Regions from separate parts of the Castellaniella sp. FW104-7C03 genome, predicted to be linked through region 2. Evidence: predicted binding sites of a transcription regulator. Region 2 holds the regulator's gene; each other region holds the start of a gene.

Region 1 (9,939 bases), on a different contig from region 2:
CATTGGGATAGGCAAATGCCTCGAAGGCGCCCAAAAGCTCCATATTGGACCGTGACGTTTCGATGGTGATGACATCGGCATCCATGGCGGCGATTGCTTCGATGATGTCATTGAACTCGGAATAGCACATATGCGTGTGAATCTGGGTGTCGTTCCGTACACCACTGGTGGCCAGCCGGAAGCTGTCCACCGCCCACGCCAGATAGGCGGCCCAATCACCGTGGCGCAGGGGCAAGCCCTCCCGAAACGCCGGCTCATCAATCTGAATCACGGTGATGCCTGCCTGTTCCAGATCGTGCACCTCATCACGTAATGCCAGGGCAATCTGCCGGCAGGTTTCGTCACGCGGCTGATCGTCGCGCACAAAAGACCATTGCAGGATGGTTACCGGGCCCGTCAGCATTCCCTTGACCGGTTTATCGGTAAGCGACTGGGCATACGCAGACCAGGCGACTGTCATGGGTGCCAGGCGGGCAATATCCCCAAAAATGAGAGGTGGTTTCACACAACGCGAGCCATAGCTTTGCACCCAGCCGTAGGCGGTAAACGCAAATCCGGCCAGCAACTCGCCAAAGTATTCCACCATGTCGTTGCGCTCGGGCTCGCCATGTACCAGCACATCCAGCCCGATCGATTCCTGGAAGCGGATGACCTTCTCGATTTCTTCGCGGATGGACTTCTCATAGGCAGCATCTCCCAGCGTGCCTGCCCGCCAGTCACGGCGCAGGGCGCGGATATCGGGCGTCTGCGGGAACGAGCCGATGGTGGTGGTCGGAAACCGGGGCAAGCTCAGGCGTTGTTGTTGCACACGAATCCGCTCATCAAATGGCGCACGTGCGCGACTGATGGTGTCTGATGTCGCCAGACGGCGCGCAACATCTTCACGGTGGATACGACGCGATCCGGCACGATCCTTCAACGCTTGCCTGGCCACCTGCAACGCCGCCTGCTCGGAGGCGTCTGCACTGCCACTAAGCAAAGCCTTAAGCAATTTGAGCTCATCAAGCTTCTGGATTGCAAAGGACAGCCAGCTGCGCAATTCGGCATCCAGGCCTGTTTCCAGGGCCAGATCAATTGGCGTGTGCAGCAACGAGCATGATGGCGCCAGCCAAAGCCGCTCACCCAGTTGATCCCGCGCATCAGAGATTTGCGCCTGAATGCCGTCAAGATCCGCACGCCAGACATTGCGGCCATCCACAACCCCCACCGAGAGGATCTGTTGCGGCTGCAAGGCAGCCAGAACTGGGGACAGCTGCCCCGGAGCCCTGACCAGATCAATATGCACACCCTGCACGGGTGCCGCACGCAATGCGTCGAGATTGCCTTCGATGCTGCCAAAGTATGTGGCCAGCAGCAGCTTGGGCCCTTTCTGAGCAAGGCGTTGATAGACATCGGCAAAGGCGTGCTTCCAGCTGGGCGGCAGATCCAGCACGAGAATCGGCTCATCGATCTGCACCCAGTCCACACCCTGCTTTGCCAAACGCTGCAACACTTCTTCATAGACCGGCAGCAGCGCAGACAGCAGCTCAAGCTTACGGCTGTCGGCAACCCCTTCGGTATAAGCGTCGCCTTTACCCAGCCACAACCAGGTCAGGGGCCCCGGAATAACGGGCCGCGCCTGATAGCCCAGGGCCTGAGCCTCGGCCACCTGATCAAAGAGGGATTCCCGGGCAATGCGATACGTCTGGTTCGGGTGCAGCTCGGGCACGATGTAGTGATAGTTGGTATCAAACCATTTGGTCATTTCGCAGGCGGCTGCCGGCGTACCGGATGGCGCCCGGCCACGAGCCATCCGAAACAAGGTATCGAGCGTCACAGGGGCATCATCGGCCTGACCAAAACGGGCTGGCACGGCGCCCAGCAAGGTCGTCCACTCGAGAATGTGGTCGTACCAGGCGAAATCACCCACCGGCACCCATTGCATGCCTGCTTGCGCCTGGGTTTCCCAATGGCGGGCCCGCAAGGCGCTCCCGGTATCCAGCAAGCTCTGCTGGTCTGCTCGCCCTGCCCAATAGGCTTCCTGGGCACGCTTGAGTTCGCGCTGTGCACCAATGCGCGGAAAGCCAAGATTATGAATAACTGTCATGTTTATCGCTCGTTTGATTTAGAATTCTTCAACCAATGTTATTTTGCCTATGGTTCTAAGAAATAAAAAACCAAATCCTGCACTCTTAACATGAGAAAAATTCATGATAGAAGTTAGACACCTGGAAACCTTGCTGGCCATTCGCGACGGTGGTAGTCTGCAGGAGGCCGCCGAACGCCTGCATCTCACTCAATCCGCCTTATCCCATCAGTTGCGCGATCTTGAAGTGCGACTAAAGACACCTTTGCTGAATCGCCGCACCCGTCCGGCAGGGCTTACCACGGCCGGCCTGCGGCTGGTGACTCTGGCTCAGGATGTGCTGCCGCGGATTCGAGCCACGGAGCTTGAGCTGCGACGCCTGGCCGCCGGACGAGCGGGCCGCCTGCATGTGGCCATCGATTGCCACTCGTGCTTTCAGTGGCTGATGCCCACGCTGGACACCTTTCGCAAAGACTGGCCGGAGGTCTCTCTGGATCTGTCTGCCGCTTTTTCATTTGCGCCGCTGCCTGCGTTGACCCGAGGGGATCTGGACATTGTGATCACCTCCGACCCCCAGGCGCTGGATGCGGTGGATTACACACCGCTCTTTACCTACGAGCTGGTGCTGGCAGTGCCCAGCCAAAGCGATATCGGCAAAGCACGCCCGGTAGAGCCGGAAGATCTGGCCACACAGGTACTGATTACCTACCCGGTTGAACGCAGCCGATTGGATATCTTCACCACCTTTCTGGATCCCGCCGGCATCGACCCGGTGGGCACCCGCACAGCAGAGTTGACCCCTATGATCGTGCAACTGGTGGCCAGTGGCCGTGGAGTGGCCGCCCTGCCCAGCTGGGCACTGGATGAATACAAAAATCTGCCAGGCTTGAGAATCTGCCGTCTGGGCCAGGGCATCTGGCGCACCCTGCAAGCAGGCCGGCGAACCGAGGACAACGACACACCCTATATGCAAGCGTTTGTGGAGCAGGCCAGACGCACCTGCTTTGAGACCTTGCCGGGCATCCGGCAGGCACGCCAGTAATTTTGGTGGGCCGCTGGCAGAGAAAGGCAGGCGTCAGGACGGGTGCCAGGGCAATTGCAGCAAGCCCTCGCGCAGCAGATGTACGCGCAAGAGGTTAATAATCGCCCGGCTCGTCAAGGATGACGTCGTCGGGGCGGCTGCCAGAGTGCCCGGTGAAATCGTCATCCATGCCACGGCCAGACAGCAGCCTGGAGATGACACCGGACGAAAACCCCCGGCCGGCCAGGAAGCGGTACTGCCGCGCGTAGTCTCGGGCATCGGCCGGCAAGGCGCCAAACTTGCGCTGCCACACGTCTTGGGCGCGCTGGGGCTCGGTGGCTTGTAGGTTTTCTTGGATATCGGCCAGCTGCGTGTCTGAGAGGCCCTGCTGACGCAAGGCACCCATGATGCGGCGGGCCCCTTGACGCGCAGCCGTACGGTGTGCGTAGGCCCGCGCATACCGGGCATCGGATTGCCAATGCTGGTGTTCGAGTTCGTCGAGAACAGCCTGGATCTCGGTGGGGTCATCGGAATAAGCAGACAGCTTGCGCTGGAGCTCCAGGCGAGAGTGCTCTCGCCTGGATAGATAGCCGATAGCCCGGGCCTTGAGGCTAAGCGCAGGACGGGATGCCTTAATCGGCATCTGCCTTGGCCGCAACATCGCCGGCAGGGGTGGCCCGAAGCGAAATGCCCATGTGCTCTCGAACGCGGTTTTCGATATCGAAGGCCATGTCGGGGTGCTCTTTAAGGTATTCGCGCACGTTATCCTTGCCCTGACCGATGCGCTCACCATTGTAGCTGTACCAGGCACCGGATTTATCGACCAGGCCCGTCTGCACGCCGAGGTCGATGATTTCACCCTCGCGGGAAATACCTGTGCCATACATGATGTCGAACTCGACCTGTTTGAAAGGCGGCGCCACCTTGTTTTTGACGACCTTGACGCGGGTTTCATTGCCCACGACTTCATCGCCCTTTTTGATGGAGCCAATGCGGCGAATATCCAGACGCACCGAAGCATAGAATTTGAGCGCATTGCCGCCGGTGGTGGTTTCGGGGTTGCCGAACATGACGCCGATTTTCATGCGGATCTGGTTAATGAAGATAACCATGCAGTTGGCGCGCTTGATGGTGGCGGTGAGCTTGCGCAGTGCCTGGCTCATCAAGCGGGCCTGCAGGCCGGGAAGAGAATCGCCCATGTCGCCTTCGATTTCGGCCTTGGGAACCAATGCAGCGACGGAATCGATGACGATGAGATCGACTGACCCCGAGCGCACCAGCGCATCGGTGATTTCGAGGGCTTGCTCGCCGGTATCAGGCTGAGAAATGAGGAGGTCTTCGAGGTTGACGCCAAGACGGGAGGCGTATTGCACGTCGAGTGCGTGCTCGGCATCGACAAATGCGCAGGTACCACCGATTTTTTGCATTTCGGCAATGACCTGCAGGGTAAGCGTGGTTTTACCTGAGGACTCGGGGCCGTAGATCTCGACGACCCGACCACGGGGCAGACCGCCAACACCCAAGGCGATATCCAGCCCCATGGAGCCGGTGGAGACCACCTGGATGTCGTGCTCGATCTGGTTATCGCCGTAGCGCATGATCGAGCCCTTGCCGAATTGCTTTTCGATCTGTGACAGCGCGGCAGCCAGCGCTTTGGCGCGTTCGGGGTTGGCCTTGCTGGTGCGTTCGTCCATGGGTGGGTTCCTTTTACGTAAAACGGGTTTGGCTGCAGTCATGAGAGAAATTATTGCATTAAATTATACTGGATAAAATCCCAGTTATGACACTGTTGTCCAGAATCCGCTGCATAAACGGCCATCGTTAACCCTAAATGACGCAGGGTCAGGGCCCATGCGACAATCTGAAACAACCGGGTGCCTGCACCCCAACCCTTCCAATCGATGTCATCTCCGCCATGCGTATCCTGATTGCCGAGGACGACAGCATTCTTGCGGACGGGCTGTCCAGATCGCTGCGCTACGACGGCTATGCCGTGGACGTGGTCCACGACGGCTCCAGCGCCGACTCCGCCCTGCAGCTGCAAACCTTCGACCTCCTGATTCTTGATCTCGGGCTTCCACGACTCAACGGCCTGGCGGTGCTGCGCAAATTGCGCCAGCGGGGTATCCCTTTGCCGGTACTGATCCTGACCGCAGCAGATTCCATCGAACAACGGGTCGAAGGCCTGGATCTGGGTGCCGACGACTATATGTCCAAGCCCTTCGCGCTCACCGAGCTCGAAGCCCGTGTGCGCGCCCTGATCCGCCGTCATGGCGGGGGCCGGGCCTCGGTATTGCGTCACGGGCGCCTGCAATTCGACCTCAATGGCCGGATCGCCACCATCGACAGCGTCCCCATCGAGCTCTCCGCCCGGGAAACCAGCCTGCTGGAAATCTTTTTATCGCGCAGCGGCCGCATGATCAGCAAACACCAGTTGGTCGACCTGCTATGCGAATGGGGCGAAGAAGTTACCACCAACGCCATCGAAGTCTACATTCATCGGCTGCGCAAAAAAATCGAGCCTGCCGATCTCCATATCCTTACTGTGCGAGGCCTGGGATACTGCCTCGAGCCTGAAAGCCGTCACCAAACGGCAGACGCCACGGCGGTCGACTGACGTCGCCCATGTTCGCATCCTCTTCTAACAGCCGCCGCTGGCGCCGCACCGGCCGGCACCCCACCCTGCTGGGACGCATCCTGCTGTGGATGATTGTGCCCTTGTTTGTGATGTGGTCCATCGGCATCGTCATCACCTACTTTATTTCTCTCAATATCGCCAACTCACCCTACGATCGCACACTGGCCAGCCATTTGCGCCTGTTGCGACACGAAGTCGAGCAACAACGCCTGAGCAAGCCAATTACGCTGTCAGAATCCGCCCGAACCGTACTGGCCGGCAGTGGTGAAGACAGCCCCACCACCTGGCAGATCCTGGATGCCAACGGCCACCTGATGGCCGGAGACCCCTTCATCCCGACCCCCGAGAACTGGGCCTACGACATCGACCAGATCCGCTACCGAAACGCTACGCTCAACCACCAATCATTACGTCTGGCCTATCTATGGGGAGGGCGCGACCAGGACGGCCTGGGGTTTCTTGCCGTGGTGGCCGAGCCAGCCGAGGCACGCGCCACCTTGCAGCAAGAGATCCTGACGGGCATGCTTACCCCGCAGCTGATCATCCTGCCATTGGCGGCGATGCTGGCAGGGCTTGGCCTTACCCAAGGCCTCGAGCCCCTCAGCCTGTTGCAAGAGCACATGCGCAGGCGCAAGCCCAGCGACCTCTCCCCCATCCGCGACGACCTCGCCCCGGCAGAAATCGTGCCCCTGATTGCTGCCATGAACAATGTGCTGCATCGCCTCTCCGCGTCCATCGAATCCCAACGACGCTTTGTGGCCAACGCAGCACACCAGTTAAAAACGCCACTGGCGGGCATCCGCACACAGTGCGAAATCGCCTTGCGCGAGCACGAGCCTGATCGCATGCGCGCAAGTCTCAATCAACTGATCACGGGCTCCCAGCGCGCCACCCGCCTGGTTAACCAGTTACTGCTGCTGGCGCGCGCCGAATCCCTCGACCCCAATCAGTCGCGCACCACAGAACAACTGGATCTTGCGGCGCTAGCCGAGGAAGCCACTGGCCAATGGGTTGAAACGGCCATCGGCCGCGGGCTCGATCTGGGCTTTGAAACCGACGGCGAGGCCCTGCCCGTCTTTGGCAATCCGGTGATGATTCGCGAGCTTATCAACAACCTGGTCGACAATGCCCTGCTGTACACCCCGGCAGGCGGCCAGGTAACGGTTCGCACCCTGGCCGACAAAGACTGGGTATGCCTGGAAGTGCAGGATAACGGGCCAGGCATCCCGCAAGAAGAACAAAGCCGTGTATTCGACCGCTTCTATCGTATTTTGGGCCACGAGGCCGAAGGCAGCGGCCTGGGGCTGGCCATCGTCCGTGAAGTTGCAGATCACCACCAGGCACACATCGACTTCCTTCCCCCGGGCAACCATCGGGATCCCTACAGCGCAGGCACCCGGCTGCGTGTGTCGTTTCCACGAGATTACGTTCCCCAGGTTCACACATGAACTTTACTCAAACCCTGGATCCCGACCCAACGGACGACGACCGCCGCCCCATGACGCACGAAGAGCGTCGGGTGATTCTCGCATCCTCCATGGGTACAGTCTTCGAGTGGTACGACTTCTACGTCTACGGCTCTCTGGCAGCTATCATTGCCCAGCATTTTTTCTCGGGGGTCAACCCCACTGCGGGCTTTATCTTTGCCCTCCTCACCTTTGCCGCCGGGTTTGCCGTACGTCCATTTGGTGCACTGATCTTTGGCCGGCTGGGCGATATGGTCGGGCGCAAATATGCGTTCGTCGTGTCGATCCTGATCATGGGCCTGTCCACCTTTCTGGTGGGCGTACTGCCTGCGTCCACCTCCATTGGCATCGCAGCACCCATGATTTTACTGTTGCTGCGACTGTTGCAGGGGCTGGCCCTGGGCGGTGAATACGGCGGCGCGGCCGTTTACGTTGCCGAGCATGCACCCAACCACCGACGTGGCTTCTTTACCAGCTGGATTCAGACCACCGCCACCACCGGGATGTTTCTGTCATTGGTGGTGGTGCTGGGCACCCGGGCCACCCTGGGGCAGGAAGCCTTTGAGTCCTGGGGCTGGCGCGTCCCTTTCCTGATCTCCGTCCTGCTGCTGGTCATCTCCGTGTGGATCCGATTACGTCTGCACGAGTCGCCCGCCTTTACCCGAATGAAATCCGAAGGGCGGGTATCACGTGCGCCAATCAAAGAGGCCTTTGGCCAGTGGCGCAATCTGCGCCTGATCCTGCTGGCCCTGATAGGCCTGACCGCCGGACAGGCAGTGGTTTGGTACACAGGACAGTTTTATGCGCTTTATTTTTTAACTGAAAGCCTGCGGGTAGACGCCAACCTTGCCAATATCCTGGTGGCCCTGTCCTTATTGCTGGCTTGCCCATTTTTCCTGGTGTTTGGGGCGCTGTCCGACCGCATCGGCCGCAAACCCATCATCATGGCCGGTTGCCTGATTGCCAGCCTGAGCTACTTCCCTGTGTTCAAGGGGCTGACGCACTACGCCAACCCGGCACTCGAGCGTGCCCAGCAGCAAGCCCCCGTGTATGTGGTCTCCGATCCCAATGCGTGCTCGCTGCAATTCAATCCAGTGGGAATCGCCTCGTTTACCAACTCCTGCGATCTCCTGAAGGCCTTTATGGCCAGCCATTCGGTGCATTACATCAATCAGCCGGCGCCGCCTGGCTCGGTGGCCTACGCGATGGTGGGCGACGAACGCATTGATTCATTTGAAGGCACCGGATTGTCACGTGCCGAATTTGCCTTGCGAGAATCCGTGCTGCAAGCCAGCCTGCGAGAAGCCATCCGCAGCCACGGCTATCCAGCGCACGCAGACCCCTCGCAAATCAATTACATCATGGTGCTGTTGCTGCTGTTCTTTTTGGTATTGCAGGTAACCATGGTGTATGGGCCCATTGCAGCGATGCTGGTAGAGATGTTTCCCACCCGCATCCGCTATACCTCGATGAGCGTGCCTTATCACATTGGCAACGGCTGGTTTGGCGGCTTTTTACCGCCGGTGGCTTTTGCTACGGTAGCAACCACTGGCGATATGTACGACGGCCTGTGGTACCCGGTGATCGTGTGCGCCATGACGCTGGTCGTGGGGATGCTCTTTATTCGCGAAACACGCCATAACGATCTCAACGCCCAATGACTCGCACCAAAAACCGCGTGTTGATTCAGAGTTTCGTCAGGCACTCTTCATTAAACTGCGCCTGTGCATCAAGCCTGTGCCCTGGTTCTCTTGTTCCCCCTTGCGTCCCAGGCCAGATCCCGCTTGTTGCACCGCTGTCCTGGCACCCCCCGCGAGCCTTTTTGTGTCAGGACTTTGCTTCTCAGGGCCCGGTCTCGACCGGGCCATTTTTTTGTGCCGGCAATGCATCATCCATGCCCCGCGCACGCTTGCAGCAGCCCAACCGCACCCATCGCGTACAATCAGGGCCCTGTTTCCAACGCCCTCTTTTGCTGACTGCCATGTGGTTTAAGAATCTGAAGCTGTATCGTCTTGCCCCCAATGCCTCACTGTCCCTGACAGACCTGGACACCGCCCTGGAGCCCCTGGCGTTTCGTCCGGGCAGCAGCCAGGATAGCCAGGTATCCGGCTGGATGCCGCCGCGCGATGACAGTGGTCTGGCCTATGGTCAGCACGGCCAGATCTTGCTGCGACTACAAACAGAAAAAAAACTTCTGCCTACTACCGTCATCAACCAGGCCAGCCGTGCCCGGGCCCAACAAATCGAAGAGCAGCAAGGCTACAAGCCCGGCCGCAAGCAGATGAAGGACATCAAGGAGCAGATGACCATGGAGCTGCTCCCGCGCGCTTTTGTGATCGCGCACGACACCCATGTGTGGATCGATACCATCAACCATTGGGTTGCCATCGACGCGGCAGCAGTGGCCCGCAGCGATGAGGTCCTGAGCCTGTTGGCCAAAACCCTGACACCTTTTCCCATTTTGCCTTTGCATGTGCAGACCTCGCCTGGAGCTGCCATGACGCGCTGGCTCAGCGAAAACGAAGCTCCGGACGGCTTTACCATCGACCAGGACACCGAGCTGCGATCCAGCGGAGAATCCCGCGCGACAGTTCGTTACGTGCGGCAAACCGTAGACCCCGACGAAGTGCGACGCCACATTGAAGCCGGCAAACAGTGCACGCGCCTGGCCATGACATGGAATGATCGCGTCTCGTTTGTGCTGACCGACACACTGGACATCAAGCGCGTGGCGCCCCTGGACGTACTG
Region 2 (9,939 bases):
TTTATTCGCGCTTGTTGCGTGAAAGAGTGATTTTTTTCGTCGGCGCCGTCAACGATCAATCCGCCAATCTGGTGGTTGCCCAGTTGCTCTTCCTGGAGTCGGAGAACCCTGACAAAGATATTTCCCTGTACATCAACTCCCCGGGCGGCTCCGTGTACGCGGGGATGGCCATCTATGACACCATGCAGTTCGTCAAGCCGGCCGTCTCCACCCTGTGTACCGGCCTGGCAGCCAGCATGGGGGCTTTTTTGCTGGCAGCCGGCGAGAAAGGCAAGCGCTATGCATTGCCCAACTCGCGTATCATGATTCACCAGCCGTCAGGTGGTGCGCAGGGACAGGCGTCTGATATCCAGATTCAGGCCAAAGAAATCCTCAGCCTGCGTGAGCGCCTCAACGGTATTTTGGCCGAGCGCACCGGGCAGGGCATCGAACGCATCGCGGAAGATACCGAACGTGATAACTTCATGTCAGCCGAGGACGCCCAGGCTTATGGCCTGATTGACAAGGTTCTGGTTTCGCGCACCAACGAAACCCTATAAGTACAGGTTTGCCATGACTGAAAAAAAGGGATCCGGCGAGGACAAGACCTTGCACTGCTCCTTCTGCAACAAAAGCCAGGCTGAAGTCCATAAACTGATCGCCGGGCCCTCGGTGTTCATTTGTGATGAATGCATCAGTCTGTGCAACGACATCATCCTCGACGAAAAGCAGGAAGCCGCCCGGGATGCCGTGCGCAACGAGCTGCCATCTCCGCAAGAGATCAAGTCGTTCCTCGATGGCTATGTCATCGGGCAAGAAACACCCAAACGCAATTTGGCGGTGGCGGTCTACAACCACTACAAGCGTATCCGTTACGCAGATGCCAAAACCGGCGATGTAGAACTCTCCAAAAGCAATATTTTGCTTATTGGGCCCACGGGCTCGGGCAAGACCTTGCTGGCCCAAACCCTTGCACGGATGCTGGATGTGCCGTTCGTGATGGCCGATGCCACCACGCTAACCGAAGCCGGTTATGTGGGTGAAGACGTCGAAAACATCATCCAGAAGTTGCTGCAAAACTGCAACTACGATGTCGAGAAGGCGCAGCGCGCCATTGTCTACATCGATGAGATCGACAAAATTTCCCGTAAATCGGATAACCCGTCGATCACCCGCGATGTCTCCGGCGAAGGTGTGCAACAGGCACTGCTCAAGCTGATCGAAGGCACCGTCGCCTCGGTACCGCCGCAGGGTGGGCGCAAGCATCCCAATCAGGATTTCGTTCAGGTCGACACCACCAACATTCTCTTCATCGTGGGTGGTGCGTTTGACGGCCTCGAGAAAATCATCCGCGACCGCAGCGAGCGCTCTGGTATTGGTTTCTCTGCCACGGTTCGTGCCCGCTCTGAACGCGGAGTCGGTGAGCTTTTTGCCGAAGTCGAGCCCGAGGATCTGATCAAATTTGGTCTGATCCCCGAGCTTGTCGGGCGTCTTCCGGTGGTCGCTACCCTCGAAGAGCTCAAAGAAGATACGCTGGTTCGTATCCTCACCGAGCCTCGCAATGCGGTGGTCAAGCAATTCCGCAAATTGCTCGAAATGGAAGACGTCGAGCTCGAAGTCACACCCGAGGCACTCACCGCCATTGCACAGCGTGCAATCAAGCGGCGTACGGGGGCACGGGGTCTGCGCTCGATCATAGAGCAAGCCCTTTTGGGTACGATGTTCGAGCTGCCTTCCCGCCACGACATCAATAAGGTAGTGCTGGATGCCGACGCAGTAGAGGGCAAGCATGCGCCACAATTGATTCAGGGTACACGACGCAGTCAGTCGCCCTCCGAGGACGAAAAAACACTGCGCTCGGCTGCAGCGTAACGACATCAGCTGCGGCACCGGCGTTCTGCCTATATACTGGTTTGTGCGTGCTGGCCCTTGAAACCGCTGGCACTGTCACCATATACCAAAGCAGGCAACATGCTAAAAAAGGAAGCCTGCGCTTCCTTTTTTTTAGAATCAATCTTTTAGGAAGCAACCATGTCTGCTAGTCAGATTCTGACACAGGAACCTGCGGATCTGCCGCTGCTGCCGCTGCGTGACGTCGTCGTTTTTCCACATATGGTCATCCCGCTGTTTGTGGGGCGTCCGCGATCCATCAAGGCGCTCGAGCTTGCCATGGAGGCAGGCAACAGCATCATGCTGGTCGCCCAAAAGTCAGCCAGCAAGGATGATCCCACCCCGGACGACCTCTACGAGATCGGCTGTGCGGCCAGTATTTTGCAAATGCTCAAGCTCCCCGATGGCACCGTCAAGGTGTTGGTCGAAGGCCTTCAGCGTGCCCGGATTCTTTCTGTCTCTGATGCCGAAACGCACTTTACGTCTCGCGTCAGTGGCATCGAAGAAGAAACCACCGAAATCGCCGAAGCCGAAGCGCTGCGCCGGGCGGTACTCGGGCAATTCGAGCAATACGTCAAGCTCAATAAAAAAATTCCTCAGGAAATCCTCACTTCGCTGTCTGGTATTGATGATGCCGGCCGCCTGGCGGATACCATTGCGGCACATCTGCCACTCAAGATCGAGCAAAAGCAGTCTTTGCTGGAGATGCCTGGTGCCGAAAACCGCCTCGAATCCCTTCTGGCCCAACTAGAGTCCGAGATTGAGATTCTTCAGGTCGAAAAGCGGATTCGTGGCCGCGTGAAAAAGCAGATGGAGAAAAGCCAGCGCGACTACTACCTCAACGAGCAGGTCAAGGCCATCCAGAAAGAACTGGGCGAGGGCGAAGAAGGCGCTGATATCGAGGAGCTCGAGCACAAGATCGAAGCCGCCCGGATGTCCAAGGAAGCCCGTAAAAAGGCCGATGCCGAGCTTAAAAAGCTGAAGCTGATGTCTCCGATGTCTGCTGAGGCAACGGTGGTGCGCAATTACATCGATACCCTGCTGAGCCTGCCTTGGTACAAGAAAAGCCGCGTCAATAACACCCTGAAAAATGCCGAAGAAGTGCTCGATGCCGATCACTATGGCCTGGAGAAGGTCAAAGAGCGCATTGTCGAGTACCTTGCCGTGCAACAGCGCGTAGACAAACTGAAGGCGCCTATTCTTTGTCTGGTGGGGCCTCCGGGCGTGGGTAAAACCTCGCTGGGGCAATCCGTAGCCCGTGCCACCAATCGCAAGTTTGTGCGCATGGCGCTGGGTGGTGTGCGCGATGAAGCCGAGATCCGTGGCCATCGCCGCACGTATATTGGTTCCATGCCGGGCAAGATCCTGCAAAACATGAGCAAAGTGGGTGTACGCAACCCCTTGTTTTTGCTGGATGAGATCGACAAACTCGGTGCTGATTTCCGTGGCGATCCATCTTCGGCCTTGCTCGAGGTGCTGGATCCCGAGCAAAACCATACGTTCCAGGATCACTACATCGAGGTCGATTTCGATCTCTCGGATGTGATGTTTGTGGCAACCAGCAACACGCTCAACATCCCGCCCGCATTGCTGGATCGCATGGAAGTCATCCGTCTCTCGGGCTATACCGAAGACGAAAAAGTGCACATCGCGTTTGATCATTTGCTGCCCAAGCTCATGAAAAACAACGGTGTCCAAGAAGGCGAACTCTCCGTCACCGAGGCCGCCATCCGCGATATCGTGCGCTACTACACCCGCGAAGCCGGTGTGCGTGCGCTTGAGCGTGAAATCTCCAAGATCTGCCGCAAGGCGGTCAAGCGCCTGTTGTCATCCAATACTATGGCCAAGAAAGGCCACAAGGCAAAGATCAAAGAGTCGATCACGGTTGATTCGGATAATCTTGGCGATTACCTGGGTGTGCGTCGCTACAGCTTTGGCGTGGCCGAGAAAGAAGACCGCGTGGGTCAGGTAACCGGCTTGGCCTGGACAGAAGTCGGGGGCGACCTCCTCACCATCGAGGTGGCCGACATGCCTGGCAAGGGTGTCGTCACCCGTACGGGTTCACTCGGCGATGTGATGAAAGAATCCGTCGAGGCAGCACGCACGGTGGTCAGGGCACGTGCCCGTCATTGGGGTATTGCCGATCAGGTCTTTGAAAAGCACGATCTGCACGTGCACTTTCCTGAAGGCGCCACGCCCAAGGATGGTCCGTCTGCGGGGATCGCCATCACAACCGCCATGGTGTCTGCGCTTACCGGCATCCCTGTACGCTCGGATGTGGCCATGACGGGTGAAATCACCCTGCGTGGCGAGGTTCTGGAAATCGGCGGCCTGAAAGAGAAACTGCTGGCTGCACATCGGGGCGGCGTCAAAACCGTGATGATCCCCGAGGAAAACGTCAAGGATCTGGCCGAAATTCCGGACAACGTCAAAAACCACCTTGAGATTATTCCGGTTCGCTGGATTGATCGGGTACTTGAAGTTGCCTTGCGGCGAGTGCCGGTACCTTTGTCTGACGAGGAAGTTGCCCGATTGGCCGCAGAGGCGGTGGCAACCGCCAAGCCGGCAGAACCAGGTTCTGGGGGCGTGCTTAAACACTAAACAGGGTATATGCGGGTGGGCTAGTGCAGAGATTGTGTACGAATAAGGCCCACCGCAATCCCTTCGATGGCGAAGTCGTCTGCTGCGGTGATCTCGATGGCTTGAAAATCGGTGTTTTCGGGCAGCAGGCGGATACGCTGGCCAATATGCTCCAGGCGCTTTACCGTGACATCATCGCCCAGACGTGCAACCACAATCTGGCCGTGGTTTGCCTGGGGCGTGCTGTGTACCGCCAGGAGGTCGCCATCCAGGATGCCGATATCGCGCATGCTGCTGCCTCGCACCCGAAGCAGGTAATCGGGTGAGGTATCAAATAGACCAGGAGATACGGGGATTTCGCGCTCGACGTGCTGAGCCGCGAGAATTGGGTGGCCGGCGGCCACGCGTCCGATGATCGGGAGCAGGCGGGTATCGGTGGTTGCAACCCACGCAGGCCCGCCGGGCAGTGCCAACGGTGGGATGTTGTCTTGGGCGGATAGGGCATTGCCGCCCTGGTGGGTTTGTATCGAGGCTGCCTGTGGTTGTGTGGCGGCTGACATTGCCAGTGGAGTAAGCTGAATGCCGCGCGACGTGCCGGCTGCCAACTGGATGTAACCCTTGCGTGCCAGTGCCCGGAGATGGTCTTCGGCTGCGTTGGCAGAGCGGAAACCCAATGCCCGGGCAATTTCTGCCCGAGTGGGGGGCCGCCCCGTCTGGCTGATGGCCTGGACAATGAGTGTCAGGATTTCTGACTGGCGGGCAGTAAGCTTAAGGGACATGGCCGATTACTGGATAGAAATACAGCCTGTATTGTGTCCGATCGCCCGCCAGATGGCAAGTACCGTGAAATCCGTTACTTAAGCGGCTTGCTTAACCTTTGATCACCTGTGCGATGGCCCGGGCAACGTAGTCGATGTTGGCGTTGTTCAGGGCTGCCACGCAGATGCGGCCGCTACCGACCGCATAAATGCCGAAGTCTTCGCGCAGACGCTCGACCTGGGGTTTTGTCAGGCCGGAGTACGAGAACATCCCTCGCTGGGCCTCAACAAAGCTGAAGTCCTGGCTGACGCCGTTGGCCTGGATTTTTTCGACCAATTGATGACGCATCGTGCGGATGCGGTCGCGCATGCCCGCGAGCTCTTCAGACCAGAGGGTGAAGAGCTCGGGGGTGTTCAGTACTGCGGACACCAGCGCGCCGCCGTGGGTGGGCGGGTTGGAGTAGTTGGTGCGAATCACGCGCTTGAGCTGGCTCAGGACGCGTGTGCTTTCCTGATCATCACCCGTCACCAACGTGAGCGCGCCAACGCGTTCGCCGTACAGTGAGAACGACTTGGAGAACGAAGAGCTGATAAACATGGTCATGCCCAGCTCGGCAAGCAGCCGGACAACGGCGGCGTCTTCTTCGAGGCCTGCACCAAAGCCCTGGTAAGCGATATCCAGGAAAGGAACCAGTTGCCCGGCCTGCAGCGTTTGTGCGATTTCGCGCCATTGCTCGGCACTGGGGTCTACGCCTGTGGGATTGTGGCAGCAGGCATGCAGCACCACGATAGTGCCGGCGGGCAGGGCTCGCAGCGATGCCAGCATGCCGTCGAAGTTCAGGCCATGGGTGGCTGCGTCGTAGTAGTCATAGCTGATCACCGGGAACCCGGCTGCCGAGAAGAGGGCCTCGTGGTTCGCCCAGCTGGGGTTGCTGATAGCCACCTTGGCATTGGGCAAAATGCGCTTCAGGAAATCGGCGCCCACTTTGAGTGCGCCGGTGCCACCCAGCGTTTGCACCGTAAGAGAGCGGTGCTCGGAGATCAGGGGTGACTTGGCGCCCAGCAGCAAGGCCGCTGCCCCCTGGTTGTATCCCGGGATCCCGTCTATGGGCAGGTAATTGCGTGGTGCGGCTTGTTCAAAGAGCTGGCTTTCAGCCTTGCGCACTGCCTTCAGTAATGGGATACGGCCGTTATCGTCAGTGTAGACGCCCACCCCCAAATTAACTTTTGTTGACCGGTTATCGGTCTTGAATTGTTCGTTCAGACCCAGGATGGGGTCGCGTGGGGCAAGTTCGACAGAAGCGAAAATAGAGGACATGGGATACCGTTGGGACAAAGATAGGGGTAGTTGGAGATCCCTTAAAGGATCTCTTGGTCACAAGGGGCCAACGATGTGATAATAAGGGGTTTACCCGAATGGTGTCTAGACAGGCGATGGAGAAATCCCAGAATATCCCAGGCTTTGAGCATTTTCCGGACAGTCCGTTTCAGTTGTTCCAGCCGTATCCACCGGCCGGCGATCAGCCCAAGGCCATCGATGCGCTTGAAGCGGGCATCCGCGACGGGCTGATGAATCAAACCTTGCTGGGGGTTACGGGCTCAGGCAAAACCTACACCATGGCCAATTTGATCGCGCGTACTGGGCGGCCGGCCATTGTGCTGGCGCCCAATAAAACGTTGGCGGCACAGCTGTATGCCGAGATGCGTGAGTTTTTTCCGCGCAATGCAGTCGAGTACTTTGTGTCGTACTACGATTATTACCAGCCCGAAGCCTACGTGCCGTCGCGTGATCTCTTTATCGAGAAAGACTCCTCGATCAACGAGCACATCGAGCAGATGCGCCTGTCGGCCACCAAAAGTCTGCTGGAACGTCGGGATACGATCATCGTAGGGACAGTCTCCTGCATCTACGGGATCGGTAACCCGGCGGACTACCATGCCATGGTGCTTACGCTGCGCACCGGCGACCACATCGGCCGCCAGGAGATCCTGGCGCGTCTGGTATCCATGCAATACGAGCGTAACGATATGGATTTTGGGCGGGGTACCTTTCGGGCCCGGGGCGAAATTATCGATGTGTTCCCGGCGGAGCACGCTGAGAAGGCGATCCGTATTACGCTCTTTGATGATGAAATCGAGTCGCTGGATCTGTTTGATCCGCTCACCGGCAAGCTGGTGCAAAGCCTCGTGCGCTTCACGATCTTCCCGAGCTCTCATTATGTGACGCCGCGTGAAACCGTCTTGCATGCAATCGGAACCATCAAAGAAGAACTCTCCGCCCGTCTGTCCGAGCTGACACATGACGGCCGTCTGGTAGAGGCCCAACGCCTCGAGCAACGTACCCGGTTTGATCTTGAAATGCTGCAAGAGCTAGGCTTTTGCAAAGGCATCGAGAATTACTCCCGCCATCTGTCTGGTGCAGCTCCGGGAGAGCCTCCTCCCACGTTGATCGACTACTTGCCGTCTCAAGCCTTGATGTTCATCGATGAAAGCCACGTGACGATCGGCCAGCTGGGCGGCATGTATCGTGGCGACCGTTCACGCAAGGAAACCTTGGTGCAGTTTGGGTTTCGTCTGCCCTCGGCGCTGGACAACCGCCCGTTGCGCCTCGAAGAGTTTGAGGCAAGAATGCCCCAGTGCGTATTTGTGTCCGCCACGCCGGGCCCCTACGAGGCTGCGCATGCGGATCAGATTGTCGAGCAGGTGGTGCGCCCCACGGGGCTGGTCGACCCAGAAGTAGAACTGCGGCCTGCAGCGACCCAGGTTGATGACCTCCTGGGTGAAGCCAAGCTCTGCATTGCGCGTCACGAACGCGTGTTGGTGACAACGCTGACCAAGCGGATGGCCGAAGACCTTACGGAGTACCTGCAGGAGAACGGCCTGAAGGTGCGCTATCTGCACTCTGATATCGATACCGTAGAGCGTGTGGAGATCATTCGCGATTTGCGCCTGGGCGCGTTTGACGTACTAGTGGGCATCAACCTGCTGCGCGAGGGGCTGGATATTCCGGAAGTCTCGCTTGTTACGATTCTGGATGCTGATAAAGAGGGTTTTCTGCGCTCTGAACGCAGCCTGATCCAGACGATCGGGCGTGCTGCGCGTAACCTGAACGGGCGTGCCATCCTGTATGCCGACCGTATCACCGACTCCATGCGCAGGGCCATGGACGAAACCGCCCGTCGTCGCGAGAAGCAGCAGGCGTTTAACCTTGAGCATGGCATCACTGCCCGGGGTGTCAACAAGGCTGTGCGTGATCTCATCGATGGTGTGTCGCTGCCGGCAGCACCTGTGGGGCTGGCGCCAGAGTTTGACGAGCACCTCCTGGGTGATGAAAAGGCATTGGCCAAAGAGATTCGCCGGCTTGAGCAGAAGATGAATGACCATGCTCGTAACCTGGAATTCGAGCAGGCGGCGGCCGTCCGGGATTCGCTGCGGGCCCTGAAAGATCGAGCATTGTTGTCCTGATGCCAAACATCCGGGATCACCCGGGTTTTTTGCGAATTCTACCTAAAAAAGCTTGCTAAATATCGGGTTTTCCCGCACAATTTTACCTATCATGCATAAGGTACTTTTTGTCTGCACGGGCAATATCTGCCGTTCTCCCTCCGCCCAGGGTGTTTTCCAGCACCTCATCGAAGAAGCCGGTCTGTCGGATGCCATTGGCGTCGATTCCGCGGCTACGCACCACTTTCATGTGGGCGAAGCCCCAGACGCGCGTGCGCAGCTGGCTGCCCGCAAACGTGGCTATGATCTCTCCGCTTACGTAGCGCGGCAAATCACTGCCGACGACTTCCGCGATGCAGATCTCATCTTGGCCATGGATTGGGAAAACCTCTCTGCGCTGCAGCAGCGTTGCCCTAAAATCTATCAGCACAAGCTCATGCTGCTGATGCGCTTCTCCAACGAGTACGAAGAAGCCACCGTGCCCGATCCCTACTACGGGGGGCCCGAGGGTTTCAACAAGGTGCTCGACTACATCGAAGACGCCTGCCAGGGTGTCCTCGAACTCGTTCGCAAGCGTGCCCTGCAGTATCAGGCTGCCTGATCTCACCAAACTTTTTGGTGCGCGCGCTGCGCCCAATGCAACCCAAATGCCCCGCTTGACGGGGCGTTTGTTTTATGCGCCTGTACTCGATCCGATGTGTTGATATTTCTCAAGTCTTGCTTGTTGTAAACAGTCAAGACCCACTGTTTTAGTCGGGTATTGCGTTATACTTGACTTGAATAGTCGGGTATAGGGATATCCGGCCGGTTTCAGTCTGACTCCAAGAGGTGCAAGATGCGTTTGACAACCAAAGGGCGCTTTGCCGTCACCGCAATGATCGATCTGGCGTTGCGTCATCATAGCGGGCCGGTTACCTTGGCCGCTATCAGCGCGCGGCAAAATATTTCCTTGTCGTACCTCGAGCAGTTGTTTGGCAAATTGCGTCGCCACGAGCTCGTCGACAGCGTGCGCGGCCCGGGCGGTGGCTATACATTGGCGCGGCATGCACGCGACGTCTCTGTGGCTGATATCATCTTTGCTGTGGATGAACCCCTCGATGCCACCAGTTGTGGTGGCAAAGAAAATTGCGACATTGGTCGCAATGGCCATGCGGGTAAATGCATGACCCACGACCTCTGGGCAACCTTAAGTCGTAAAATGATTGATTATCTGGATTCGGTCTCGCTGCAAGATCTGGTGGATCAGCAGCGCTTGCGTGAATGGCAAGAGTCCGGGCAGTTGCGCTCA
Region 3 (9,939 bases), on a different contig from region 2:
GGCATACATGAGCGGCTTTGGTAACGAGTTCTCAAGCGAATCGCTTCCCGGCGCACTGCCGGATCGCGGCAATTCGCCGCAACGGGCACCGTATGGCCTGTATGCCGAACAAATCAACGGCACCGCGTTTACGGTGTCTCGATCGGCCAACCGGCGATCCTGGTTGTACCGGATTCGCCCGGGGGCCACGCATGGTGCATTTGCGCCCTCTCAGGCCGCCCCGCGCTGGCTGTCCAACTTTACGCAAACGCCCATGCCGCCCAACCGCATGCGCTGGGATCCCATCGCCTTGCCCGGCACAGACGCCGCCGTGGATTTTATCGATGGCATGATGACAGTGGCCGGCAATGCAGGCTGCGGCATCCATGTGTACACGGCCAACCGCTCGATGGGCAAACGGTATTTCTACAACTCGGATGGCGAGCTGCTGATTGTGCCGCAACAGGGGCGGCTTACCGTGGTGACCGAGATGGGCATCATCGAGGTTGAGCCCCAGGAAATCGTCGTCATCCCCCGTGGGATCCGGTTCCAGGTGCAGCTGCCCGATGGCGTGGCGCGCGGCTTTGTGTGCGAAAACCCCGGTGCCCCGCTGCAGTTGCCCACGCTGGGGGTTATTGGCTCTAACGGCCTGGCGCACCCGCGAGACTTTTTAACCCCCGTGGCCGCCTGGGAAGACACCGAGGGCGATTACGAGATTCTCACCAAGTTTGATGGGCACTTCTGGACGGCAAAGTCGGATCACTCGCCTTGCGATGTGGTGGCCTGGCACGGCACGCATGCGCCCTACAAGTATGATCTGCGCAAGTTCAATGTCACCGGCTTTATCAGCTACGACCACCCCGATCCCTGCATGAACCTAGTGCTGCATTCTCCCAGTGCCGCGCCGGGTGTGGATACCCTGGATTTCATTGCCTTTGCCCCGCGCGTGCTGGCGATGCAAGACACGTTTCGTCCGCCCTGGTTCCACCGCAATATAGCGGGCGAGTTCATGGGCAATCTGCACGGGCAGTACGACGCCAAGGCAGGCGGATTTGGGCCGGGCAGCATGTCCATCCACAACACGATGACGGCCCACGGGCCTGATGCCGCAACCTTCGAGAAAGCCAGCGCGGCCGACACCCGCAAGCCTGATTACATCGAAGACACCATGGCCATCATGTTTGAAACCCCGGTAATCATCCATGCCACCGAGCAAGCCTTGCAGTCGCCGCACCGGCAGATGGATTACCCGGATGTCTGGAAAGGCCTGAAAAAGTACTTCAACCCTGGGCAGCGTTAAGCTTTGGCTTACGCCGGATCATCAGGGCGATAATCGCCAGGGCACAAAACCCCGCTGCTGCGCCAAACGTGGCAGCGGGCCCGATGCGATCCCACAGCAGGCCTGCAATCACGCTGGCAAAAAGAGTGGCCACGCCGCACACCAGGTTAAAAAAACCAAAGGCGGTACCGCGCAAATCACCCGGCGCGGCATCGGCCACCATCGCGGCCAAAAGCCCCTGGGTAAGCCCCAGATGCAGGCCCCACAGCGCCATGCCTAAAAAGACGGCCCACCAGGTGGATACGGTGGCCAGTAAAAGGTCTGCGGCGGCCAGCACGGCCAGCCCAATGATCAACAGTGCGCGGCGGCTGACGTGGTCGGCAAGCCGGCCGCACGGATACGCCGACAGCGAAAACGTCAGGTTCATCACCACCAGTGTCAAAGGCACCAGTGCAATCACAACGCCCACATGTTGTGCCTGCAAAACCAAAAAGGCTTCGCTGAAACGCGCCAGGGTAATCAAGGCCCCAATGCCCGCCACCCACCAGTAGGCGCGGTTTAGCCGGCGCAGGTTTTCGCGGCGGATGGGGTTGGTGCGTGGCTTGACGCCCGTTTTGGCCTGGGGGGGCTCTTTTAGCCCAAAGGCCAACAATGCAATACTGGCGGCAGCCGGGATCACAGCCACCCAAAACGCAGCCTGAAACTGGTCGGCCCACAGCAGCATCAGCCCCACGGCCAGCAGCGGCCCCAGCGTGGCGCCCACGGCATCCAGTGCCTGACGCAACCCAAACGCGGCGCCGCGATACTCGGGTGGGGTTAAATCGGCCACCAGCGCATCGCGCGGTGCGCCCCGTACCCCTTTGCCCACGCGATCCAGCATGCGGGCGGCAAACACCACGCCCAGTGTCGGTGCCAGCGCAAACAAAGGTTTGGTAAGGGCAGCCAGGCCATAACCAAAAATAGCCAGGCCTTTGCGCTTGCCTAGAAAGTCGCTGAGCACGCCGGAAAACACTTTGACGATCAGTGCCGTGGCCTCTGCCAGGCCCTCGATCCATCCCACTTGCAGCGCGCTGGCCCCCAGCACGGTAACCATAAACATGGGCAGCAGGCTGTGGATGAGCTCTGAGGAGGTGTCCATCAGCAGGCTGACGAAACCTAAAACCCAGACCCCTCGCGGAAGGGTGTCGCTGGATTGCGCGGGGCTTGGTTTAAGCATGAAAGGTTTCCGGGTTGAGTATGTGTGCCGTGGATCACTTCCGGGAGATTACACGCCTATTTTTAGATCAGAGTGAGAGGCTTATGAAAAGACTGTATGTTTAAACAGTATAATTAAATATCCTGCCCTTCTGGCCGGCCTTGCCTGGCCAGGCGGCATGATGTTTATTTGGCTTTGTTTATGTCTGTGTGGATAGGCGTGTACGCGCCTGCGGGCGCCCAGGGCCTGGCCAGCGCCCTGCGGCGTTTTACCCCTGATTTGGCCTTGGCGCCAGAGTCTGTCATCTTGCTGGATGTCAGCGCCAGCCTGCGGCTGTTTGGCGGCATCCGGGCCCTGCGGGCACAGGTGCGGCAGGCGGTGGGTGGCCGGCCCTCAGGCCCAATCGTATCCGTGGCGGCCAGTGGCCCGGCGGCCTGGATGCTGGCGCGCAGCGGGCAGGGGGGCAGCGCCTTAAGTGCCCGGGCCTTGCAGCGGGTGCTGCAGCATATGCCGTTGTGGGTGGCGCCGCCCGCCCGGCCGTTTCTGGATTGGTTTCAAGAACTTGGTTGCACCACCCTGGCCGATCTTCAACGCCTGCCGCGTGTGGGGCTTAAAAAACGCTGCGGGCCGGCCCTGCTGGATTGGCTCGATCAACTGCAGCAGGGCCGCCACTATGCCTTTAGCGCGCCACCCCTGGTGTTTCAGGCAGGGATCGAGCTGCCCGATCACACCGAGCACACGCCCGCCTTGCAGTGGGCCGTACGGCACCTGATCCAGCAGTTGTGCCAATGGCTGGTGGCGCACCAACTGGACGCCACCACACTGACGCTGCTGCTGGCGCATGATCGGCATGCTGCCCTTTTGGCAGAAGCCACCGGGCAAGGGCCTCAAGGCGTGGTGGGTGCGTCGGCTGCTGCTGGTGCAGGCAGTGACATGTATGGCCGTGTCGACGATGCAAAAAACACCCGCCTGGATATCGTTCTGGGTGTGCCCACGCACCAGGCCGACACCCTGATCCGCCTGGCGCAAGAGCACCTTAACCGGCTGGTGCTGCGGGCCTCGGTGATTGCCGTTTCCTTGCGCGTCTCGCAATGGCAGGCGGCGCAAACCCCCAGTTTGCAGCTGTTTCCAGAGCCCGGCGGGTCTCCGCAAGATCACGCCCGCCTGCTGGCGCTTCTGGCCGCCCGGCTGGGCGCCGACAACATCCAGCGGCCCGTGCTGGTGGCCGACCACCGGCCCGAGGTCGCGGCCCGCTGGATACCTGTTGGGGCTGCGTCCAGCGACACAGCGCTTACCCCGCCGCCCTTGCCGCGCCCAGCCTGGCTGCTGGCGCAGCCGCTGGGGCTCAGGGTGCACCAGCATCGGCCGTTTTATGGCACGCCTTTGCAGCTGGTGTCCGCACCCGAGCGCCTGGCGTGCGGCTGGCAAGACGGCCACCCCGTGGCGCGCGACTACTTTGTGGCCGAGGACGACGCCGGCATCTGCTATTGGATTTTCCGGCAGGGCGGGGCACAGCCGCAGTGGTTTTTGCACGGGCTTTTTGCCTGATCCGACAGGTACCAATGCAATTTCCGAGCCCTTGATCCACACGCATGAATAACGACTCCCAACCTCCGGATCCCGAGCACACAGGATCAGATCGCACCAAATCCGGGCGCGCTAAGCCACCACACATCAAGCCTGCGCGTGCAGCATCCGGCCACCCGGATCCCGGGCCTGTCGAACCAGGCCATCCAGACCCCAACCAGGGCCTGCCGGAATACGCAGAGCTGCTTTGCGTCAGCGATTTCTCGTTTCTAACCGGGGCATCCAGCGCCGAAGAGCTGGTGCAGCGCGCTGCCAAGCTGGGTTATGCCGCCCTGGCCATCACCGATGACGGCACGCTGGCCGGCGTGGTGCGCGCGCACGTGGCCGCCAAGCAGGCAGGGCTGCCACTGATCATTGGCGCCACCTTCGCAATGACGCCTTCCGCCGATCCCATCCCCCCGCCAACCCTTACTTTCCTGGCCCAGCACCGCGACGGCTATGGCAACCTCTGCGAGCTGATTTCCCTTGCCCGCCAGAAGGCCCCCAAGGGCCAATACCGGCTAAGCCCACACGACATGGACACCTTGCCCGCCCATCTGCGTGGTTTGCCGGGCTGCTGGGCCTTGTTGTCGCCACCTTATCCGGCGGATGCGGCGGTGCTGGATGCGCAACTGGCCTGGGCCAAGGCCCGTTTTGATGCGCGTCTGCGGGTAGTGCTTAGCCTGCACGCCCAGGCGCTGGACGACCTGCATCGCGGGCAGGTGTTGCGCAGTGCCGCCGCGCAGCAGGTGCCGGTGCTGGCCAGCAGCTGGCCCCTGATGCATGTGCGCGCCCGCAAGCCTTTGCAAGATGTCCTCACAGCCATCCGCCTGGGCAAGCCGGTGGGGCAGTGCGGCTATGCCCTGCAGCCCAATGGAGAGCGCCATCTGCACAGCCGCCTGGATCTGGCGCGCCGTTATCCGCCGCAAGCCCTGGCCGAAACCGTACGGGTGGCGCGCAGCTGCCGGTTTTCGCTGGATCAGTTGCGCTACGAATACCCCGACGAGCTGGTGCCTGCGGGTGTCAGCCCCGCCACCCATTTGCGCAACGAAACCCTGGCCGGTGCGCAGCGGCGGTTTCCGCAAGGTGTGCCCGAGGCCGTGCGCCAGCAAATCGGGCACGAGCTGCAGCTGATTGCCCAACTGCGCTACGAGGCTTATTTTTTAACCGTCTACGACATTGTGCAGTTTGCCCGCTCGCGCAATATCCTGTGCCAGGGGCGTGGCTCGGCCGCCAACTCGGCTGTGTGCTATTGCCTGGGCATCACCGAGGTAGACCCCGCGCGCACCAATCTGCTCTTCGAGCGCTTTATCAGCCAGGAGCGCAACGAGCCCCCCGACATCGATGTGGATTTCGAGCACCAGCGCCGCGAAGAAGTCATCCAGTACCTGTACCAAAAGTATGGCCGCCAGCGTGCGGCCTTGACCGCCGCAGTGGTTACCTGGCACAGTCGCGGCGCCTTGCGCGACACCGGCCGGGCGCTGGGCGTATCGGCCGATGCCATCGGGCAGCTGGCGCGCCAGCATCGGCGCGTTGATCAGCCCGACCATCTGCTGCAGCGCTTTGCCGATGCCGGGCTGGATGCGGCGCTTCCCCTGCATCAGCAATGGGCGCAGATCGCCACGGTGCTGCGCGGCCATCCGCGCCATTTGTCGCAGCACACCGGCGGGTTTGTGATCAGCCGTGGGCCGCTGACGCGCCTGGTGCCCATCGAAAACGCCGCCATGGACGGGCGCACCATCATCCAGTGGGATAAAGACGATATCGATGCCCTGGGCATTCTCAAGATCGATGTACTGGCCCTGGGCATGTTGTCGATGCTGCACCGGGCGCTGGACTTGATGGCGCAGCGGCAGGGCCGCCCCTTTACCCTGCAGGATATCCCGGCCGAAGACCCGGCCACGTACGAGATGCTCTCGCGCGGGGATACCGTGGGCGTGTTTCAGGTAGAGTCGCGCGCCCAGATGAGCATGCTGCCGCGCCTGCAGCCGCGTTGCTTTTACGATCTGGTGGTTGAAGTGGCCATCGTGCGCCCGGGCCCCATGCAAGGCGGCATGGTGCATCCGTACTTGCGTCGGCGCCAGAGCCTGGAGGCCGTGTCGTATCCCTCGGTGGCGCTCGAGCGTGCCTTGAAGCGCACCCTGGGCGTGCCGATTTTTCAGGAGCAAGTGATGCAGGTGGCCATGCTGGCGGCGGGCTACTCTGCCGGCGAGGCCGACGAACTGCGCCGCGCCATGGCTGCCTGGAAGCGCCATGGCCACATGGAGGTTCATCACGACAGATTGGTGGGCGGCATGCTGGCGCATGGCTACGACCGCGCCTTTGCCGAGGACATCTTTGCCCAGATCCAGGGCTTTGGTGAATACGGGTTTCCCGAAAGCCACGCCGCCAGCTTTGCCCTGCTGGCCTACGCCAGCGCCTGGCTGCGCCGCCATCAGCCTGCCGTGTTTCTGGCCGCGCTGCTAAACAGCCAGCCCATGGGGTTTTACACCCCCGCCCAGCTGGTGCAGGATGCCCGGCGCCGGGGTGTGCGCGTGTTGCCTGTGGATGCCCGCATCAGCCAGTGGGAGTGCACGCTGGAAGCGATGCCCGGAGATGCTGCGTCCGGCGTTGCGGATGCGCAAGCTGTGGCATCGCCCACGCAGCCGTCGGCAACTGCCGGCAGCCAGCCCGCCGTGCGCCTGGGCATGTCCCGCATCCACGGCATGCGCCAATCTGCTGCCACACGCATCGTGCAGGCCCGCCAGGCCCACTCCTTGCCTGATGTGGCCAGCCTGGCGCGCCACGCCGGGCTGGATCGCCACGACCTGCAGGCCCTGGCGCGTGCCGGCGCCCTGCAGCACTGGGCCGGCAGCCATCGGCGGGCCGCCCTGTGGCAAAGCGCGGCAGCCGTGCCCCCGCAGGGCTTGCTGCGCGATGCCCTGCAAGACGACCCCATCCCCGCGCTGCCCGAGGCCACCGAAGGGCAGGGCATTGCCAGCGATTACCGCGTCCTGGGCCTAAGCCTGGGCCGCCACCCGGTGGCCTTGTTGCGTGCCCGCCTGCAGGCCGGCCAACTGCTAAGCGCCGCGCAATTGGCGGGCCTGCGCAACCGCCAGCTGGCGCGCGCCTGTGGTTTGGTCACTGTGCGCCAACGTCCGCAAACCGCCAAGGGCGTGGTGTTTATCACGCTGGAAGATGAAACCGGCCCGGTAAACGTGGTGATTTGGCCGGATGTTGTTGCGCGCCAGCGCCAGCCCGCGCTGCAAGCCACCTTGCTGGCGGTATATGGCATCTGGCAAACTGATGGCCGGGTGCATCACCTGATTGCCCGCCGCCTGGTGGATCGCAGCGATTGGCTGGCCCAGGCGCTGGATGGTCTCACCGTGGCATCCCGGGATTTCTGCTGAACTGGAAAAAATCTAGTGTCAGTCGTCTAGTGAAAACAGTCTGATGGGTGGAAGCCATATGAGATGCTGATTTATCTCTATGATCAGGTTCCTGTGCTCAAAAATGTCTTACGCCGTGCTTACTTGAACGGATACCTTAGTCACGCTGTAAAGCAACACGATCCCTCCAACCGCCCGCTCGGGATTGAATAGCGCTAGGTTGATGCCGTCACTAACGGAGCTACGGTAGACAACTCCGTCGAAGCCGCTCTTCTTGATGAATTCACAAAGGTACTGGCTTGGAATATAGTCGATTGCTGCTCCGGCCGGCTGAACTGGTCTCGTCAACTCTTGGCCTAGGCGTTCCAAAAAAGGTAGATCAGCACGCAACTGGCCGATTTCGCTCGCATCAGTCAGGATGAATGGCGACACCAATTTGCGTGGATTACGTAAATCCACAGCCTTGATCTCGGGGATCGTGAAGTCAGCAACGCAAGCAAACTCACCGGTATGGGGTCGAATCTCAGCAACTGCTGTATCAGGAAGTGACCCCAGATAAAGGTAGGGAATGCCTGCCGGATTGGCTCTGCCATGTAATGAACGCCGTCTTGGCGGTGCACCCATTTGCTCGATTTGGAATACATCATCCTCAATGCGGATCCGTGCGCGATACCATTTTTGGGGTAATTCCGGGGCTAGCAGCATATCGAGAAGTTGGCGGAGGCGGTCTAGGTCAATGGCGACGTCGAGAAACCAGCGATTACCATACATCATCTCGTCGCGCAGCTTGTCCCACTGAGCAAGGCCTTCGCTGATATAACTGGCCGACGGAGTAAAACTGCGCCGGATAATCTCACCGTCATCAAGGATCTCGCCGAGAAGCTCTTTAGCGTGGGCAACATCCATGCGCTGATGGCTAAAGAGCTGCCAGTCGTCCTTCATCCATTCGACCAACGACTTCCCTTCTGCACTTGGTTCGTAGACATTTACTAATAGCTCGAAATAATTCGAAAGCCTGCTTGGTTCAACGAGCTGAGTATTAGTGGTCCCGCAGAAATCGCATGTTCCATGGACAGGATCAAGTGAAGGAAAAAGTTGATCACGTAAGGCGTGATCGTCGAAACATTCCGGGCAGCAAAAACGCTTTGCCATGCGACTATCTCAGTTGAGATAAGCAGCAAGCGTCTCGATGTGATGTTTCATCGAGAGCTTTTTGATGTAGCCAAGACCAGGAAAATGGCCCTTAGCGTGCAATCCCCGGAACTCATTGATTGCTTCGGTCTCAAGAATGTGAGAGGTTCCACTATCCAGCTTAGCTATCAACTTCGCCAATGCCTGTGCGAACTTGCCGGCAGGGTCAGTTGGCGTATCCCTCGTGTCTGAGACAAAGTGATAGATGTACATGACATCATCTTTGTCAGGATCAATGAAGGTTAGGTGGATTGCGACAGCATAGGCAGGGCCACCGCTCTCGCTGTAGGCATCGCCAACAATCAGGAAATCCCCGAAACCAGCCATGCCGAGGTCGCCATAGGTAACGTGGAGATCGGAAAATTCCTCCATCGGAGGATAGTCGGCATTACGCAGCCGCTTGAATCCGTCGCGTACGAGGATGCGCGTGCTTTGATCAAAGTGCTTCCGATAAAGCAGCTTGGCATGATCTTCGATGAAAATGTTGGTGAGGCCGGACATGCCGTCTTTCAACTTTGCCGCCAATGCCTTCTGATCAGTGAAGCCTGAGTGGATTAGAACAGCGTGATGATCCACATGCTGGTGATAGCATGTCACGACTTCATCGGCTGTCATATCACTACGTAGCAGGATGCCGGCAGAAATATTGTCATCGCCCTTAAAATTTTCCTGCAGGAGGCCTGTAATACTTGCTCCGTTTTCCTGATGATCACCGTGATAAGGGTTCACGATAACAATTGCGCTTCCACCAGCATCGCATACTGTCTTCAATGCTTTTTTAAGCCCGCCAAGCGACTCGCGTACTGGCTCAATCACAGGTACAAAATTATTTTTGGCGAGCAACTCCGCCATCTCACGGATCGTGATGAGCTCGAACTGTTTTCCTCGGAAATAAGGATAGTACATACGTCGGTTAGCCCCAAGTTATGGCCACATGCAACGGAGTAGATATGGCGTCAATTAGTCTAGATCGTTCAGAACGATGCACTGATATTGACAATGCCGCAGCCTGCAAGGATCTAGGCAGACAATCAAGAAATCCGCGGAGCGGTGCAAGGTTGCGTGTCCGCTTGAGTGTCCGAACCATCTCCGCATGCAGAATAGTTGGGTCTAGATTGGCGAAGAGGTCACGCATCACGGTGTGCTTCTGTGTATTTGGAACCTCCGGTACTGCTACTCCCATTGCTTGCAAGATTCTGATGCCCTCATCCATTCGCAGCGACTCGAATACAGTCACCGGACAAATCCGTGCCGGACAATCGACTGCTTGGCGTACTGATGTAATTCTGTAGCGCTTGGAGAGGTACATCACTCCCACGTCATCCGGGATTGCCCCCAGTATGCCTTCAATGTGGCCTTCA

The links. Region 2 encodes LexA, which represses DNA repair genes until DNA is damaged. Its sites were predicted from a motif close to ACTGTATNNNNATACAGT; they were not measured.
Region 1: recA (recombinase RecA) is a predicted target of LexA. The motif match lies at 4,848-4,865, and genes of this name have one in related genera.
Region 3: ABS758_RS04385 (Y-family DNA polymerase) is a predicted target of LexA. The motif match lies at 2,566-2,583, and genes of this name have one in related genera.

What each region holds. Positions count from the first base shown of each region.
Region 1 covers NZ_JBELOK010000007.1:76,161-86,099, reverse strand. Annotated here, with positions in the region: gene metE (5-methyltetrahydropteroyltriglutamate--homocysteine S-methyltransferase) at 1-2,086, opposite strand, end outside; gene ABS758_RS09820 (LysR family transcriptional regulator) at 2,190-3,107, shown strand; gene recX (recombination regulator RecX) at 3,202-3,729, opposite strand; gene recA (recombinase RecA) at 3,719-4,780, opposite strand; gene ABS758_RS09805 (response regulator) at 5,002-5,703, shown strand; gene ABS758_RS09800 (sensor histidine kinase) at 5,712-7,172, shown strand; gene ABS758_RS09795 (MFS transporter) at 7,223-8,851, shown strand; gene ABS758_RS09790 (recombination-associated protein RdgC) at 9,172-9,939, shown strand, end outside.
Region 2 covers NZ_JBELOK010000018.1:2,188-12,126, reverse strand. Annotated here, with positions in the region: gene clpP (ATP-dependent Clp endopeptidase proteolytic subunit ClpP) at 1-539, shown strand, start outside; gene clpX (ATP-dependent Clp protease ATP-binding subunit ClpX) at 553-1,851, shown strand; gene lon (endopeptidase La) at 2,011-4,470, shown strand; gene lexA (transcriptional repressor LexA) at 4,491-5,228, opposite strand; gene ABS758_RS14675 (amino acid aminotransferase) at 5,320-6,525, opposite strand; gene uvrB (excinuclease ABC subunit UvrB) at 6,642-8,672, shown strand; gene ABS758_RS14665 (low molecular weight protein-tyrosine-phosphatase) at 8,761-9,252, shown strand; gene iscR (Fe-S cluster assembly transcriptional regulator IscR) at 9,487-9,939, shown strand, end outside.
Region 3 covers NZ_JBELOK010000003.1:76,667-86,605, reverse strand. Annotated here, with positions in the region: gene hmgA (homogentisate 1,2-dioxygenase) at 1-1,279, shown strand, start outside; gene ABS758_RS04390 (MFS transporter) at 1,260-2,474, opposite strand; gene ABS758_RS04385 (Y-family DNA polymerase) at 2,655-4,001, shown strand; gene ABS758_RS04380 (error-prone DNA polymerase) at 4,046-7,408, shown strand; gene ABS758_RS04375 (RES family NAD+ phosphorylase) at 7,517-8,539, opposite strand; gene ABS758_RS04370 (sce7725 family protein) at 8,549-9,484, opposite strand; gene ABS758_RS04365 (sce7726 family protein) at 9,492-9,939, opposite strand, start outside.